Regions from separate parts of the Bacillus sp. FG16 genome, predicted to be linked through region 1. Evidence: predicted binding sites of a transcription regulator. Region 1 holds the regulator's gene; the other holds the start of a gene.
What was found. Region 1 encodes LexA, which represses DNA repair genes until DNA is damaged. Its sites were predicted from a motif close to CGAACATATGTTCG; they were not measured.
Positions count from the first base shown of each region.

Region 2: the regulator LexA is predicted to act here: its motif matches at 6,386-6,399, upstream of recN (DNA repair protein RecN).

Region 1 is NZ_JBMDKC010000006.1:91,031-99,206, forward strand. Features, by position in the region: gene phnE (phosphonate ABC transporter, permease protein PhnE) at 108-911, opposite strand; gene phnE (phosphonate ABC transporter, permease protein PhnE) at 911-1,705, opposite strand; gene phnC (phosphonate ABC transporter ATP-binding protein) at 1,702-2,475, opposite strand; gene ACODS7_RS04295 (phosphate/phosphite/phosphonate ABC transporter substrate-binding protein) at 2,571-3,509, opposite strand; gene ACODS7_RS04300 (bifunctional metallophosphatase/5'-nucleotidase) at 3,694-5,277, shown strand; gene ACODS7_RS04305 (DUF896 domain-containing protein) at 5,318-5,557, opposite strand; gene ACODS7_RS04310 (YneB family resolvase-like protein) at 5,603-6,259, opposite strand; gene lexA (transcriptional repressor LexA) at 6,401-7,021, shown strand; gene ACODS7_RS04320 (DUF4097 family beta strand repeat-containing protein) at 7,112-7,915, opposite strand; gene ACODS7_RS04325 (DUF1700 domain-containing protein) at 7,916-8,176, opposite strand, start outside.
Region 2 is NZ_JBMDKC010000001.1:53,026-61,201, reverse strand. Features, by position in the region: gene ACODS7_RS00420 (glycerophosphodiester phosphodiesterase) at 50-778, opposite strand; gene ACODS7_RS00415 (YycC family protein) at 829-975, shown strand; gene ACODS7_RS00410 (PRK06770 family protein) at 1,215-1,778, opposite strand; gene spo0A (sporulation transcription factor Spo0A) at 2,030-2,824, opposite strand; gene spoIVB (SpoIVB peptidase) at 3,112-4,410, opposite strand; gene recN (DNA repair protein RecN) at 4,529-6,268, opposite strand; gene argR (arginine repressor ArgR) at 6,534-6,983, opposite strand; gene ACODS7_RS00385 (TlyA family RNA methyltransferase) at 7,126-7,965, opposite strand; gene dxs (1-deoxy-D-xylulose-5-phosphate synthase) at 7,969-8,176, opposite strand, start outside.

The DNA of each region.
Region 1 (8,176 bases):
AAGAGAATTATCTGTATATTTATACAAACTTCTTTTCTATACTTACTTTTTTCAATATGTTTTTAAAAACATAAAAAAGCATCTAACTTCGATGCTTTTCAAATAAGTTAAACAATCCGTTTCCGAATCGAACTTGAAATCAAATCAATTATAATTACCATTAAAATGATACCTAATAAAATAATCCCAACACGAGACCAATTCCGTGAACTCAGCGCAAAAATTAACGGTGTACCAATCCCTCCTGCTCCAATAACCCCTAAAATCGCAGCGGATCGTACATTAATTTCAAATCTGTATAACGTATACGATAGAAAATCCGGTAACACTTGTGGTAACACTGCATACCAAAGTATTTGAAAACGATTTGCTCCTGTTGCTAGTAACGCTTCCGTCGGTCCTTTATCTATGTTTTCAATTCCTTCTGAATATAGTTTCCCTAACATTCCAATAGAATGTAATCCTAAGGCTAATACTCCTGCAAAAGAGCCTGGACCAACAGCTTTTATAAATAAAAGAGCCATAACTAATTCAGGAAACGTACGAACAAAACTAAGTAAAAATTTCCCAGATCCTGAAGTTAATTTTCCACTACTCATATTCGTTGCCGCCCAAAAGGCAAACGGAACAGATAAAAATGCAGAAATAAATGTACCTAATATCGCAATTGCCAACGTATCAATTAATCCATGTAATAAATCTTCACCATCTGGCAAAGATACATACGACCAGTCTGGATTCAATATCCCTGTCATAATTGCTTTCGTGATTTCACCTGCTGTGTCCTTTATCCCTTCTAATGGCACTCCTGAAAAGGCCCATACATATACAACTGTAAGTGCTATTAAAATAATCCAGCGATATATACTCGGTTTCTTCGGTTTTGGAACAATCATCGTCGTTCTATTCATTATAGTTTCTCCCGCAACAACGTACTAATGTAGTCAATTAACAAAACAACAATAAGGGTATAAATAATTATAGAAGCAGTTTGTTGATATTGTAAAAATCCAAGTGTACGATCATAATATAGTCCAATACCACCTGCTCCTACTAAACCTAGGACAGCTGCTGCACGTACATTCACCTCAAATGTATATAGTACATAGGAAACAAAGTGCGCTTTTACTTGTGGAATGACTCCATAAACAATCCATTGCACCTTATTAGCCCCTACAGCTGTCATCGCTTCTAGTGGGCCAGGGTCAATTGATTCAATTGATTCATACAACAATTTCGCTACGAGTCCAATTGAGAAAAAAGTAAGAGCCAAAATACCTGGGAGTGGCCCAATTCCAAAAATTGCTACGAAAATAGCCGCCAATAATAAATCTGGTATCGTTCGTATAAAATTTAAAATCATTCGAGCTGGACTGTATAAAAATGTGTTAGTAAACACATTACTTGCTGCAAACAATGCAAGTGGAATGGCTAAAATCGCTCCTAAAGTCGTCCCAATAATCGCCATACGTATTGTATCTAACATCGCTGTTGTAATAACTTGAAAATAACTCCAATCAGGTGGCACCATTTCTTTCAATAGATCTACCATATTTGGAAAACCGTCTACCAGTTTTGAAAATGATGCATCTACTTGTACACTACTACTCCACAGCATTAAAATAACTAAAATAAACGTTAATATATGTTTCAATTTACTCGGCGGCTTCGGTATTTCATTTGAATATATCGTCACGTCATTCATTTTACTGCCACCTCTAATAATTCGCTTTTCTGAGCAACGTCCCCATAAATTTCAGCAAATTTTTCATCCGTTGCTTCTTCTACTAAACCGTCAAAAACAATTTCTCCTGCATGTAATCCGATAATACGTGTCGCATATTGTCTAGCCAAATCAATAGAATGTAAATTTACAATTGTCGTGATTCCAAAATCTTCATTAATTTTTTTCAAATCATCTAGCACTTGCTTTGTCGTAAGTGGATCTAACGATGCAACAGGCTCATCTGCCAATATGATTTTTGCTTCTTGCGCCAATGCTCTAGCTATCGATACACGTTGCTGTTGTCCTCCTGATAATTCATCAGCACGTGCATATGCTTTTTCTAAAATATTCACTCTTTTTAATGCTTGAAATGCGAGTTCCACATCTTCTTTCGGAAACAAACCTAACGTTGTACGTAATGTGGAATGATAGCCAACACGACCAGCTAATACATTTTTTAATACTGTTGATCGCTTTACAAGGTTAAAACTTTGGAAGATCATACCGATATCCCGGCGCATACGCCTTAATCCTTTTCCTTTCGCAGAAGTAATAGACTCACCTTCAATAATGATTTCTCCTTCGGTAATCTCATGAAGACGATTTACGGATCTGAGAAGTGTAGATTTTCCAGCTCCGGATAACCCGACCATTACAATAAACTCACCTTTTTGAATCTTTAAATTTATATTATTCAATCCCTTTGTGCCATTCGGATACATTTTGGAAACATTTCGAAACTCTATCACACATCTTACCTACTTTCAATGTATTATCAATAACTAAAAAACGGCAAACTAACTGAAATCTCACACCTTCCAGCTAGCCGCCAGTTCACTATGTATTATTGCGTCTTCACTGTCTTTCCATATTCACGAACAATATCAAATTTACTATCATCAGATTTAATATATCCTTCATGGGAATATACTTCTTTAATGATTTTACGGCCTTCCTCATTTTTTCCAATTTCAATGAAAGCATCTTGTAATTTCTTGCTCCACTCTGCATCTAAATCAGAGCGTACAGAAATTGTATCGTTCGGAATTTTCTCAGTAAATTTCACTATTTTCGTTTGATCAAATATATTTGGATAATCTTTTTTTACAATATTACGAGCATCTTGGAATACAACAGCTGCATCTACATCACCATTTAAAAGAGCAATAAGTGACTGATCATGACCTTTTAATGTAACAGGTTTCACATCCTTTAGCGGATCAATTCCCTCTTTTAATAGAACAGCTGCAGGCCATACATACCCTGCTGATGATGTTACATCTTGATAACCAATTTTTTTACCTTTTAAATCTTTTACACTATTTATATTAGAGTCTTTTTTAACAACAAATTCAGATTTATAATAGTCTACTAAATCTTTTGTAGGAGCTCCTGTTTCATCCTCTACTCCAAAACGTTGCGCTTGTAAAATTACATTTGCAGCCTTCTTTTCATGTGCTAATACGTACGCTGTTGGTGGTAAAAACCCTACATCTACTTGTTTAGATGCCATCGCTTCTACAATTGTATTGTAGTTAGTTGAAATACTAACTTTTACCGGAATATTTAATTTATCGCTTAATAGCTTTTCCAATGGTTTTGCCTTTGCCTCTAACGTATCCGCATTTTGAGAAGGAACAAATTGAACATTTAAGGTCTTTGGTACATAACCTTTTTTCGTATCTTCATTTTTACTTGCACTTGACTCTTTCGTCCCGCAGCCACTTAATAATCCGGCCGCTAGTACAACTGTTGTACTCATTGCAAAAACTTTTTTCAACATATTAATGCCTCCATTTTTCTTGTTATAAAATAACCTTCCGTAAACATGAAGAAATATATCACATATTTTGATACACAATTGGTTATTTACAGAATCTTTACACATTCTATACATTCACATCAAAATTCACTTCACATATTTGATATGATTAATTGGAAGATAACAATAGAAAAGGTGAGTCATATTGGAACATAATCAAACTGTAACTTTAAACATCTTATTAACAAGCGATATACATGGCACTGTTTATCCCATTCACTACCAAGATAACTCCCCAGCAGAACTTGGTTTAGCTAAAATTTCTACTCTTATAAAAAAAGAACGTTCCCAAAATATAAACGTTCTTTTAATTGATAATGGCGACTTTATTCAAGGAACACCATTTACTTATCATTATGTTACATACGAAAAAAACAAAAAAAACCCAATGTCCTTATTAGCGAATCACTTACAGTATGACGCTGCAATTATCGGCAATCATGAATTTAATTACGGAATGGATATATTAAATAATGCTGTGACTACTGCGAACTTCCCGTACCTATCAGCAAATATTTTAGATAAAAACATAAAAAAACCCTATTTCGGAAAACCTTATATAATCAAACAGATTGAATCCAATATAAAAATTGCTATTTTAGGGGTAACAACACATTACATCCCAAATTGGGAACAGGCCCATCACATTAAAGATTTACTATTTGAAGATGCATTAAAGACTACAAAAAAATGGGTTTCTTATATTCACGAACATGAGAAACCAGATTTATTAGTCGTAGCCTATCACGGTGGATTCGAAAGAGATTTACAAACTGGGGAACCGACTGAAGTGTTAACAGGTGAAAACCAAGGATATGCAATGTGCCATGAAATTGAAGGTATAGACCTTTTACTAACAGGTCATCAACACCGAGAAATTTCTCACACAATGGCTAACGGTATAACAATTTTACAGACCGGATGCAATGGACACTCAGTTGGAAAAGTAAAAGTAACATTCGAAAAAACAAAACATAAATGGGTGAAAAAAGAGAGCTCTTCTGAATTATTATCTGTACAAGGAGTTGAAGCGGACCAAAATGTACTTTCATTGGTAGCCGATTACGAAGAGAAAACACAAAAGTGGCTTGATCAACCTATTGGAATCATTCAGGGAAACATGCAAATTTCAGATGCTATGCAAACTCGTTTGCATGATCATCCTTTTATCGAATTTATAAATAAAATACAGATGGATATAGCTAATGTATCCATTTCTTGTACAAGTTTGTTCCATAATACATCTCCAGGTTTTCCGGAACATGTAACAATGCGTGACATCGTTTCTAATTATATTTATCCAAACACATTAAAAGTAATTAGAATAACTGGAGCAGATATAAAAGATGCTCTTGAACTCTCTGCTTCTTATTTCACATTAAAAACAGATGGGTCCATCATCGTAAGTCCTACCTACATAGAACCAAAGCCACAACATTATAATTACGATATGTGGGAAGGGATTTCATACGTATTAAACATTTCAAAACCAATTGGTGAAAGAGTAGAATCTTTACAGCACAACAGTGTTCCTCTTAATATGAATGAAGAATATGACGTTGTAATGAATAATTATCGTGCAAGTGGCGGTGGAAATTTCTTTATGTTTCAAAACAAACCGGTAGTAAAAGATATACCAACAGATATGTCTGAACTTATCGCTAATTATATATTGGAACATAAAACGATAGAAGCAACAGTTAATAACAACTGGAAAGTTATTAAATAACGATTTTTACAAATAAAAAAAGATGGGCTTCGCCCATCTTTTAATTTAATTTTGCATTATCTTGCTTTTTTAAAGCTTTTAATTTCGTCGGTGTAACATCTGTACCTTCTTCGTTAACAACTTTAATTCCTTTAAGTTCGTTTAACATATTTTGACGAAATCCTTTTAAATATTGTTCACGTAGCGATTGACGCTCACGTTGCTCTTCTTCAGTTAAACCTTCAGCTTTTGCTTTTTTCGCTAAGAAGTTAATGCGTTCAACGAGTTCGTGATTAATCATCTCGAATCCCCCTTCTAATCAAAACTGATTATTATCATACAATAGTTACTCTTCTTTATCAAGCAATTGCTTCGTATACTCTACATATCTACGATGTACAGTCGCCTTTGAAACATTATGACCAAATCCACGTAGTGTTGCTGCAATTTCTTCAAACGTGAGTTCACTTTTTCGCAAACGTACAATTTCCTCAATTGGCACTTCTTTTTTCTCTCTTCCTACACTTAAATGCCGATTTTTTAAATTTTTTTCTGGACGATAGCCTTTTTCTACTGCACGTTGCATACCTCGTTTAATTTTCAAATTATGAATCTTTCTTTGATATTCTTCAACAATACCAATAATATCTAATACCATCGAATCAGAATCCGACAATTGTAATTCACCATTATGTGTATGCGTATATACTTTTATACCTTCTTTATGTAAACAATGCATTAATGCGATTTTCGCATTTCCTCTACCAAGTCGCGTTTCATCTTGTATAAGTAACACATCAATTTGTTCGTCTCGAATTGTATCCAACACCTCTAATATACCGTCACGCTCAATTGTATATCCACTAGCCTGCTCCTCAATCACCTTAGAAACATTCATTTGATAGCGCTCAGCTAAATGCAATAATTCATCTTTTTGACGTAATAATGATGTTTCTTGTGCTTCTTTCGTTGTACTCACACGTGCATAAATAATTGCATTCATTTTGAACCCCTCTTTCTCCCTATTATTTCCCTATAGTGTAACATAAATCAGCCATTTGTTCGAACTTATGTTTGTAGAATGTTTTTTCACATGTTATACTTATTAATAAGAAAAATGAAAGAAAACGAGGTGTTAGAAAACATGGAAAAGTTAACGAAACGCCAGCAAGACATTCTCGACTTTATTAAGCTAAAAGTACAAGAAAAAGGATATCCACCTTCCGTACGTGAAATCGGTCAAGCAGTCGGCCTCGCTTCTAGTTCTACAGTGCACGGACATTTATCACGATTAGAAGAAAAAGGATACATTCGACGCGATCCAACGAAACCACGAGCGATTGAAATTTTAGGCGTAGACCGAATCGATACAGAAACACAATCTGTTATTCAAGTTCCAATTGTCGGAAAAGTTACTGCTGGTTTACCAATTACAGCTGTCGAAAGCGTAGAGGAACATTTCCCACTTCCAGCTAGTATTGTTGCTGGAGCAGACCAAGTGTTCATGTTACGTATTTCTGGAGATAGTATGATTGAAGCTGGTATTTTCGATGGAGATTTAGTTGTTGTTCGCCAACAACAGTCTGCATATAATGGTGAAATTGTAGTCGCTTTAACAGAAGATAACGAAGCAACTGTTAAACGTTTCTATAAAGAAAAAGACCATTTCCGTCTACAACCAGAAAACTCTTCATTAGAACCTATCATTTTAAAACAAGTGTCAGTTATCGGGAAAGTAATTGGCGTATATCGTGATTTACATTAAAAATAACAAAAGAAGATAATTACCTTATTTATATACGGTAATTATCTTCTTTTTTGTATTTTGATAGATTTCCATACATTCTATTTCTTATTAACGAGTTTCAATCGTCACATCTCCAGCAGCCGTTTTACCGCTAATCTTTTTACTACCATTTCCAATTGTTACGTTATTATTTTCTTCATTAAAAATTGTTACATCTCCGGCAGCACTTTGCCCAGTAATTACCGCATCTTGTGGTTTTTCCGATAAAGTAATATCTATATCTCCCGCAGTTGAACTTGCTTCTAGATTATACTTAGAATCATGATCTTGAATATTTATTTCCCCACTTGTTGTTTTTGCGGTCACTTTCCCTAATACCTTCTTAAAGTTCACCTCACCAGCTTTTGTCGATCCCTCCACATTCTTAGCCGTTACTTGTTTCAACTCTACTTCTCCAGCAAGTGTTCTAACACTTACGCTATCACTTTTCACATCACTCATTTCGATTTGTCCAGCAGATGAATTTACTTTTACATCTTGGTAAGAGCGTTCGGGCACAAGGAGAGTCAATTTAGACGTTTGAAACCTAAAATCGTAAAAAGAAAAATCAAATGAAGCACCTTTTTCTCTTTCCCCAATAATTTTTAATGTGTCACCATCTTCTGCGATACGAATCTCTTGTTTACGTACATCTCCTGATTGCTTGATATAAAAAGAAGAGTCAGGAGATTTTTGGACAATAATATCCCCGGCATCTAACTTAACTTCTATATTTTTTAATGTTTCGTTTTTAATTATATTTTCTTTATCGCCTTTTTCAGCAGTTTGTACTGCTTTTTCATATGTTTGGGAAATTCCTATTACTCCAATAATGATACAAGCGATAGCGATTAAAAATAGTTTTTTCATCATTTACTCTCCTTTTATCATTTTGAAGTTCCATATTACATATCGTACACACAATCTCTTAAACCACTTTGTACTATAAAAAGCGATAATACATAATAATAAACCTACTCCAACAAACGTTATACTAACGAAAAGATCCAACCATATAAAAGTACCCATAAATACTTTTCCAATCACGAAAAATGGTGTTACTACACTAGCAATACCACCAATCCAAAAAGAAAATATAAAAGCAATAATTGCGACTAACGGGCCTAACACAAT
Region 2 (8,176 bases), on a different contig from region 1:
GAAGGCCCCACTATTTATAAATAAAAAAATGAGACCGTTACACGCGGTCTCATTTTTTTATCGGCAATAACGTTCTTGCCGTTTCAGGGTAATCAGTAATAATCGCCGATATATTCATATCAAAATATTTACGCATAAGCGTTTCTTCATTAATTGTATAAGGGCGAACCTCTACACCACTTTCCATCGTTAGTTCAGCAATAGCATCTTGAAGATAACGATAATTCGGATGTACTGCTGTAGCTCCCATTTTTTTCGCGTATGCCCACGGACTATGCAAACCTTCGCGATATAAAATAGCTGTTTGAATATCAGGAGCCATCATATGGCACCGTTTCATACTGTAGTGATTAAACGAAGAAAATATAACGCGATCCTCTAAACTAAATTTCCGTACAAGCGTTATTACTTCTTCCTCTAAACCTCTGTATGGAATTTTATTATTTTTAAGTTCAATATTAAGTAGCAAACTCGTTCGTTCAAGCCATTCTAATACCTCTTCTAAAAGTGGTATTTTGCAAAAACCTACTTTATCACTAAATTTATAACTTGCATCTAACTTACATAAATCCTCATATACATAATTCCGAACCGCACCTTTTCCATTTGTTGTCCGGTCCACTGTTTCATCATGAATGACGACAACTTTTCCATCTTTCGTTAATTGAACATCAAGTTCAATTCCATCCGCTCTAGAAGACTCAGCCGCTTCAAACGAAATCATTGTATTTTCTGGGTACGTTCCAGCCGCACCACGATGTGCAAATATAAGAGTCATCCTCACTCCCCCAATCTTATGCTATACTATACGAAAAAGGAGGTACTTCTATGAGACCATTACAAATTTCTCCAGATACTGCAGTCCGCTTATCAAAAGCACTAGGTGTTCCACTTGAACAACTCATGCATATGCCGCAGCACATTTTAATTCAAAAGCTAGTTGAATTAGAAAAACAAAATAAAGACGAAGAATAATACAGTCCTGTTTTGCAGGGCTTTTTATTTCCCTCCATTATACCATGGATACTTTCCCTACTAAAATTCTTCAATAGATGTACTTCGGTGCAATTTAGCCGTTCCTTCATCATTTAATAATGAATCATATCTTTTCTTTTTTGTTACAAGTCATAAAGAAAGTAGACTATTTATTTATAAGTCCCCATTGCATCCTTAAAACACGATAATACAAAACTAGAAAGCCTTTATATTATTTTTTATTGAACGTGCGGAGCATCCCCTGATTCGTATAGTTCTTTCGCCTTTTCCTCCCCGAATGTAGTTAAAATATAATGTTGCTCTTCTAACGCATCCATTGCTCTAGTTGCTTTACAAACGCTATCTTCTTGAGCATCCGAGAAATAATTGTGATCTTCTACAATTTTACTAAAATCTTTTTTCACCCATCTATCAGCAATTGCTAAAAGCTCATTTTTCTTCGCAAAGCTACTCTTATTTATGATTTCTTTTAACTTTTTAGCATTATTTTGAACCATTGGGATAGAGCCCGATTTTCGTTCTGCCACCACTTTTTGATGAGTCATGTGATGCATCGCTGTAATGACTTCGCTTTCAGTAGAATTTTCAGTAACATACACATCAACAAAGACTCCATCTACCTCTCTACCTACTATCGTTTGGTCTTCTTTTTTGTCCATTTGAGCACTCACCTCTTTATCTGCTGGATTATCGGCAAGTTCTAACATTCCAAATGTAACTGCTACAGCAAGAACTCCCATAGCTGCTACTATTCCTAACCAAGTTAAAATTTTATTTTTCATTCCCCTTCTCCCTATCTATACCTATTTAATTACCTTATAAAAAACTCACTTATATGTAATATTACTAAAAATAGGTTTTATTTTCCATGGTATGAAATAATCTCTTTTTCTCAACAAAATAAAAAGACCAACGAATCATAAAATTCATTGGTCATTGAGTGAAAAGTTTATTGGTTTTAAAATTGATATTAAGTATAGATTTCAAGAATTTGTCGGCTTAGCTAAAGAGTAAACCCTTACTATCTTTACTCTCAGCTAGCTTTATGTTCAAGTCTCAGTTTATCCGCAACCATTGCGATAAACTCAGAGTTCGTAGGTTTTGCTTTTGACATGGATACTGTATAGCCAAATAAGGATGAAATAGAATCAATATTACCACGGCTCCACGCTACTTCAATCGCGTGACGAATTGCGCGCTCCACACGGCTTGCTGTGGTATTATATTTCTTTGCGATATCTGGATACAATACTTTCGTAATCGATCCTAATAATTCGATATCGTTGTATACCATGGAGATTGCTTCTCGTAAATACATATATCCTTTAATATGAGCGGGTACACCAATTTCATGAATGATACTCGTAATACTCGCATCTAAGTTTTTCGGTTTTCCATCTACTGTTGTTGCTGATCGGAATGATGGTAGTGGACGTTTAATCATAGCGTTTGCTTTACCACTCACTTGACGAATATGACTCGTTAAATTCTCCATATCAAATGGTTTTAATATGAAATATGAGGCACCTAAGTCAACTGCTTTTTTCGTCACATCTTCTTGCCCGAATGCTGTCAACATAATTACGCTAGGCTGTCTTAACCTTTCAATATGTCGCATTTTTTCCAATACAGCTAACCCATCTAAATGTGGCATAATAATGTCTAAAACGAGTACATCAGGTTGCTTATCTGTTAATAAGTTTAAACACTCTTGACCATTATAAGCAATACCGATTACTTCCATATCATCTTGAGCGGCTACATAGCTCTCTAACATTGATACTAGTTCTTTATTATCATCCACAAGACATACTTTAATTTTCTCCACAGCTTTTCCTCCCTTACCGAATCGATTCTCCGACATGTGTATCCTTCTAGGCTACATGAATTGTTCGACAATTGTGTGAAAATTCCCTTTTAAAGTTTCTTACTTTCCGATAAAATCACAAAAAAATATGTTTATCGTTCATTTATTCCCTTTCGCAACACATTCCATCATAGAAATACAACGAAACGTTCAACCCTTTTCTTTTATTTTACAACAAAAAACACCTCTTGCGGAGCTTTTACAAAATTTCAACGAATTTTTCAACAGAAAAAACGAGCTAATATGTATTAGCTCGCTTTTTTCTCTTGATCATAAATATTAATTCCAGCTTGATGTAACATCCATTCAATATGAACACCATATCCTGATGTTGGATCATTTACAAATACATGTGTAACAGCACCAATCACTTTTCCATTTTGTACAATTGGACTTCCACTCATTCCTTGTACGATACCGCCCGTTTTCGCTAATAGGCGCTTATCTGTTACTTTTATGACCATACCCTTTGTGGCTGGAAATTTTTGCTGCACTGTACTAACAACTTCAATATCAAACGCTTCTACTTTATCTTGATCAATAACTGTTAATATTTTTGCCGGCCCTTCTTTTACTTGATGAGATAATGCGATAGGCATTGCTTTATCCATTATACCGTTTTTCATATTTGTATTTAATTTTCCAAAAATACCATATGGACTATTAATTGTAATATTGCCAATCACTTCACGATCTGGTGAGAATCTTGCTAATTTCTCCCCTGGATTCCCATGACTACCTCTTTCAATTGATGTAACTGTCGAGCGCATAATTTGTCCATCTTCGACTTGAATCGGCTTTTTTGTATCATTATCAGAAATAACATGACCAAGCGCCCCGTATTTCATAGAATCCGGATGAACAAATGTCATTGTTCCAATTCCAGCTGCCGAATCACGAATATACAAGCCAATTCGATAAGACGACTCACCGTTGTCTTTTTGTGGCGTTAGTTTCGTGCGAATATATTTTCCATCTCTTAACAATACAAGATTAAGCGGTTCACCTGTTTCTCCACTATTATGAATAAACGGTGCTACATCACTCATTCTTTCAATTGTTTTACCATTAATTTCAGTAATCATATCTCCAATTTGTACACCTGCTGTTTCACCAGGAGATATTTTACCTTTTTCAGTTTGAATTAAATGATGGCCTACAACAAGTACACCTTTTGTATTTAATTTCACACCAATTGATTGTCCACCTGGAATCACCTTAAAATCTTTTAACACTTTCACATTTACTTTTTTCACTGGAAAACCAGCAAGCTGAAATACCATATCAGCTTCACCATTTTGATGAGAATTTACCATAAGTCCTTGTTTTTGTTCATTCGAACTCACTGTAAACACATGACGATTTGTGGATGAAGCTTTGAAAACTGGTAATGATGATATTTCTGATTGTTGTCCCTCAAAAACAACAAGTTGTTTCGGTGATGAAATAAACGTTCGAAGCGGTTTAAAACATCCAATAAAAACTAAAGAAACAAGGAGACAAAGACCTATTATTTTTCGAAATTTTTCTAATTTCAACTTGTTCACTCTCCTCGCTCCTACCCCACATTCAGCCTTTTGGCTTCACTTTTTAATCTCTCCTTGCAGTGCTTTATTTATAACCGGAAGAATTAAGAAATCGTCATTTGAGAAAAAAAGCTATCCATTACTGGATAGCCTCTGCTGTCTGTTTAAAATGATGCGCTTGCGTAAGTAATTCTTTCGCATGCTCTGTCGTTAAATCTGTAATTTCCACACCAGAAATCATTCGAGCTATTTCTGTTACTTTATCCTCCATAGTTAAAACAGTAACTGATGTAATTGTCCGATCATTCGCTACTTGTTTTCGAATAAATAAATGCGAATCCGCCATTGAAGCTACTTGAGGTAAGTGCGTAATACAAAGTACTTGCGAGTTTACTGATACTCGATAAATTTTTTCCGCAATAGCCTGTGCGACCCGGCCACTTACACCCGTATCCACTTCATCAAAAATAACAGATGCAACCCCTTGATGCTTAGAAAAAATGCTTTTTAAAGCTAAAATGATACGAGATAACTCTCCACCAGAAGCAACCTTTGAAAGTGGTTTTAGCGGCTCTCCTGGGTTCGTTGAAATATAAAATTCCACATGATCGTAACCATCCGCCGTAAGTCTTACCGGTGCACCTTCCACAAGGGGCTCTTCTGCATTTCCTTCTCTCTTCATAATTCTCACTTCAAATTTCGTTTTTTCCATATATAATTCTTTTAATTCCTGATGAATTGCATTTGTAAGATGTTCTGCAAGCTCATGACGCATATTACTTAACAACGTTGCTTCTTTCAGAATAACACTTTCTAATTCCTTCAACTGTTTCTTCGTCGTTTCAATATGAACGTCTTTATTTTCAATCGTAAAAATTTCCTGTTCAATTTTATCAGCATACGCTAAAATCTCTTCTACAGTATTTCCATATTTTCTCTTCAGCATACGAATTTCATTCAAACGTGTTTCGATTTCATCTAAACGATTTGGATCATATTCCATCATATCGAGCTTTTCTCTCAGTTGATATGCAACCTCTTCTAACAAGTAATAGCTATTTGCAATTGAATCATGATTCTCTTGATACATTTCATCTAAATGTGTAATACTTTCCATTTGTCCCATTGCGCTTCTTACATTATCTAATCCTTGTCCGTCAGCACTTAACGAACGATATGCATCACCTAATGCTTTATAAATCTTTTCAAAATTAGAAATTTGCAATCGTTCCTCAGTTAATTCATTTTCTTCATCCATCTTTAAATCAGCTTTGCGAATTTCTTCATGCTGAAATTGAATTAAATCTAAGCGATGTGCCATTTGTTGTTCATTTTCACTTAACGATTTTAATTGTTTTTTTAATTTTTCATAGTCAGCGTATACATTTTGATATATGTCTAGTTGTTTAACGATTCGATCCCCATCAAAGTGATCAAGCATAAACAGATGTCGTTCTTCATTCATTAAATCTTGCGTTTCATGCTGTCCATGAATATCAACAAGTGTTTTCCCAATTTCTTTTAATATGCTAAGTGTAACAAGCTTCCCATTTACACGACATACACTCTTCCCGTTCGCAGCAATATCACGCTTCAAAATAATCATGCCATCTTCTATTTCTATATCTAACTCTTCTGCCTTTTCAATACATGGATGCTTCTCATCTTCAACATAAAACAGCCCTTCAATCTCAGCCTTTTCTGTTCCATATCGAACAAACTCTGCTGACCCACGGCCACCTACAAGTAAACTAATTGCATCAATAATAATCGATTTTCCGGCCCCTGTTTCACCGCTTAAAACCGTTAAACCTTTTTGAAAAGAAATATTTAATGCTTCAATAATAGCAAAGTTTCTAATCGATAATTCCGATAACAATGCCCCATTCACCTCGTTATAAAATAATCCCTTACTAAAGGATTTTCTCAGTTCTTCATTCAAATAATCATACTATATATTTGTATGTATATACTCTTCTAACCCGCTTCATTGTACCAAACATTTGTTTTACGGGTCAATCCATCTATTTTCTAACTTTATGCATACAAAATATTATATTACAATTAGAAAAATCATATTTTTAACCAATAAAAATATCTTGTTCACTTCCCACTTTACGATGGAAAGCAAACAAGATTTTTTGTTACAACATATTTAAGAAACGATCAGAGACAACACCTGTATCGTCAGGTGTACGGCAAATAATTAAGCAAGTATCATCACCACAGATGGTTCCGATGATCTCATCCCACTCTAAATGATCAATAAGTGCTCCAAGTGAATGAGCGTTACCAGGCAATGTTTTTAGCACAAGCATATGTCCTGCCGTGTCTAATTTTACAAATGAATCCACTAGATTTCGTTTTAATTTTTGTAACGGGTTAAATCGTTGATCGGCTGGCAAGCTATATTTATAGCGCCCATCATGTAATGGCACCTTCACTAAGTGCAGTTCTTTAATATCGCGCGATACTGTTGCTTGCGTTACATTAAATCCCTCATTACGTAAAATATCAACTAATTCATCTTGTGTTTCAATTTCTTTGTTTGCAATAATTTCCCTGATTTTAATATGGCGCTGACCTTTATTCATACATTTGCACCTCACACTATCTCTTACCATAGTTTAAACATTGGTATACTTCACTTATTTATGTTAACTTATAATTCGTTTCTTGTACACAATTGTTTTTACAATCATTATACAATTACAACAAAAAGAGGAACAACATATGTTATTCCCCTTTCCCTTTTTGTTTTAGAACGTCATGCGCTTCTGTAACAACTTGCTCTATAGAAATCGGAGAATGATTTTCGCCATTCTCACGTTCACCATGCCATTTCAGATGAATTAAAAATTCAATATTACCATCCCCACCCGTAATTGGTGAGAATGTTAAACCTTCCACATCATAGCCCTCTTTTAAAGCAAAATCGACAATCATTTCCACAACAGCTTCATGTACTTTTCTATCACGAACGATACCTTTTTTCCCAACTTGCTCTCTTCCAGCTTCAAACTGCGGTTTAATTAATGCTGCTACATCTCCGTTAGGCATAAGCATTGTTTTTAAAACCGGCAGTATAAGCTTTAATGATATAAATGAAACATCAATACTTGCAAATTGAGGTAAACCACGTTCTAAGTCTGCTGGTGTCACGTAACGGAAGTTTGTTCGTTCCATTACAACAACACGCTCATCTTGACGTAATTTCCACGCTAGTTGATTGTATCCTACATCTAATGCATAAGATAATTTCGCTCCATTTTGAAGTGCGCAATCTGTAAAGCCACCAGTTGATGAACCAATATCTATCATAACTTTATCTTGTAAATCAAGATGAAATGTCTCTAATGCCTTTTCAAGTTTATAACCACCACGACTTACATACGGCATAACTTGCCCCTTCACCGTAATCTCAGTATCTTGCGAGATTTTCTCTCCTGGCTTATCAAGTCTCATTTCATTTGCATATACGAGTCCGGCCATAACGGCGCGCTTTGCTTTCTCACGCGTTTCTATAAGTCCTCGCTCTACTAATAGTACATCTACTCTTTCTTTTTTTACGCTCATTTGTTACGCCCTTTTTTGTTTTGATGGAATCATTGTATGAATACGGTCTACAACAGCATCTGTCGTTAAACCAATTTCTTCTAATAATTTTGTTACACTTCCGTGCTCTATGAAGCGGTCTGGAATACCCATTCGTTCAACTAATGCACTATGGTAACCATTTTCAGATGCAAATTCAACTACTCCTGTTCCAAAACCACCGATTAAACAA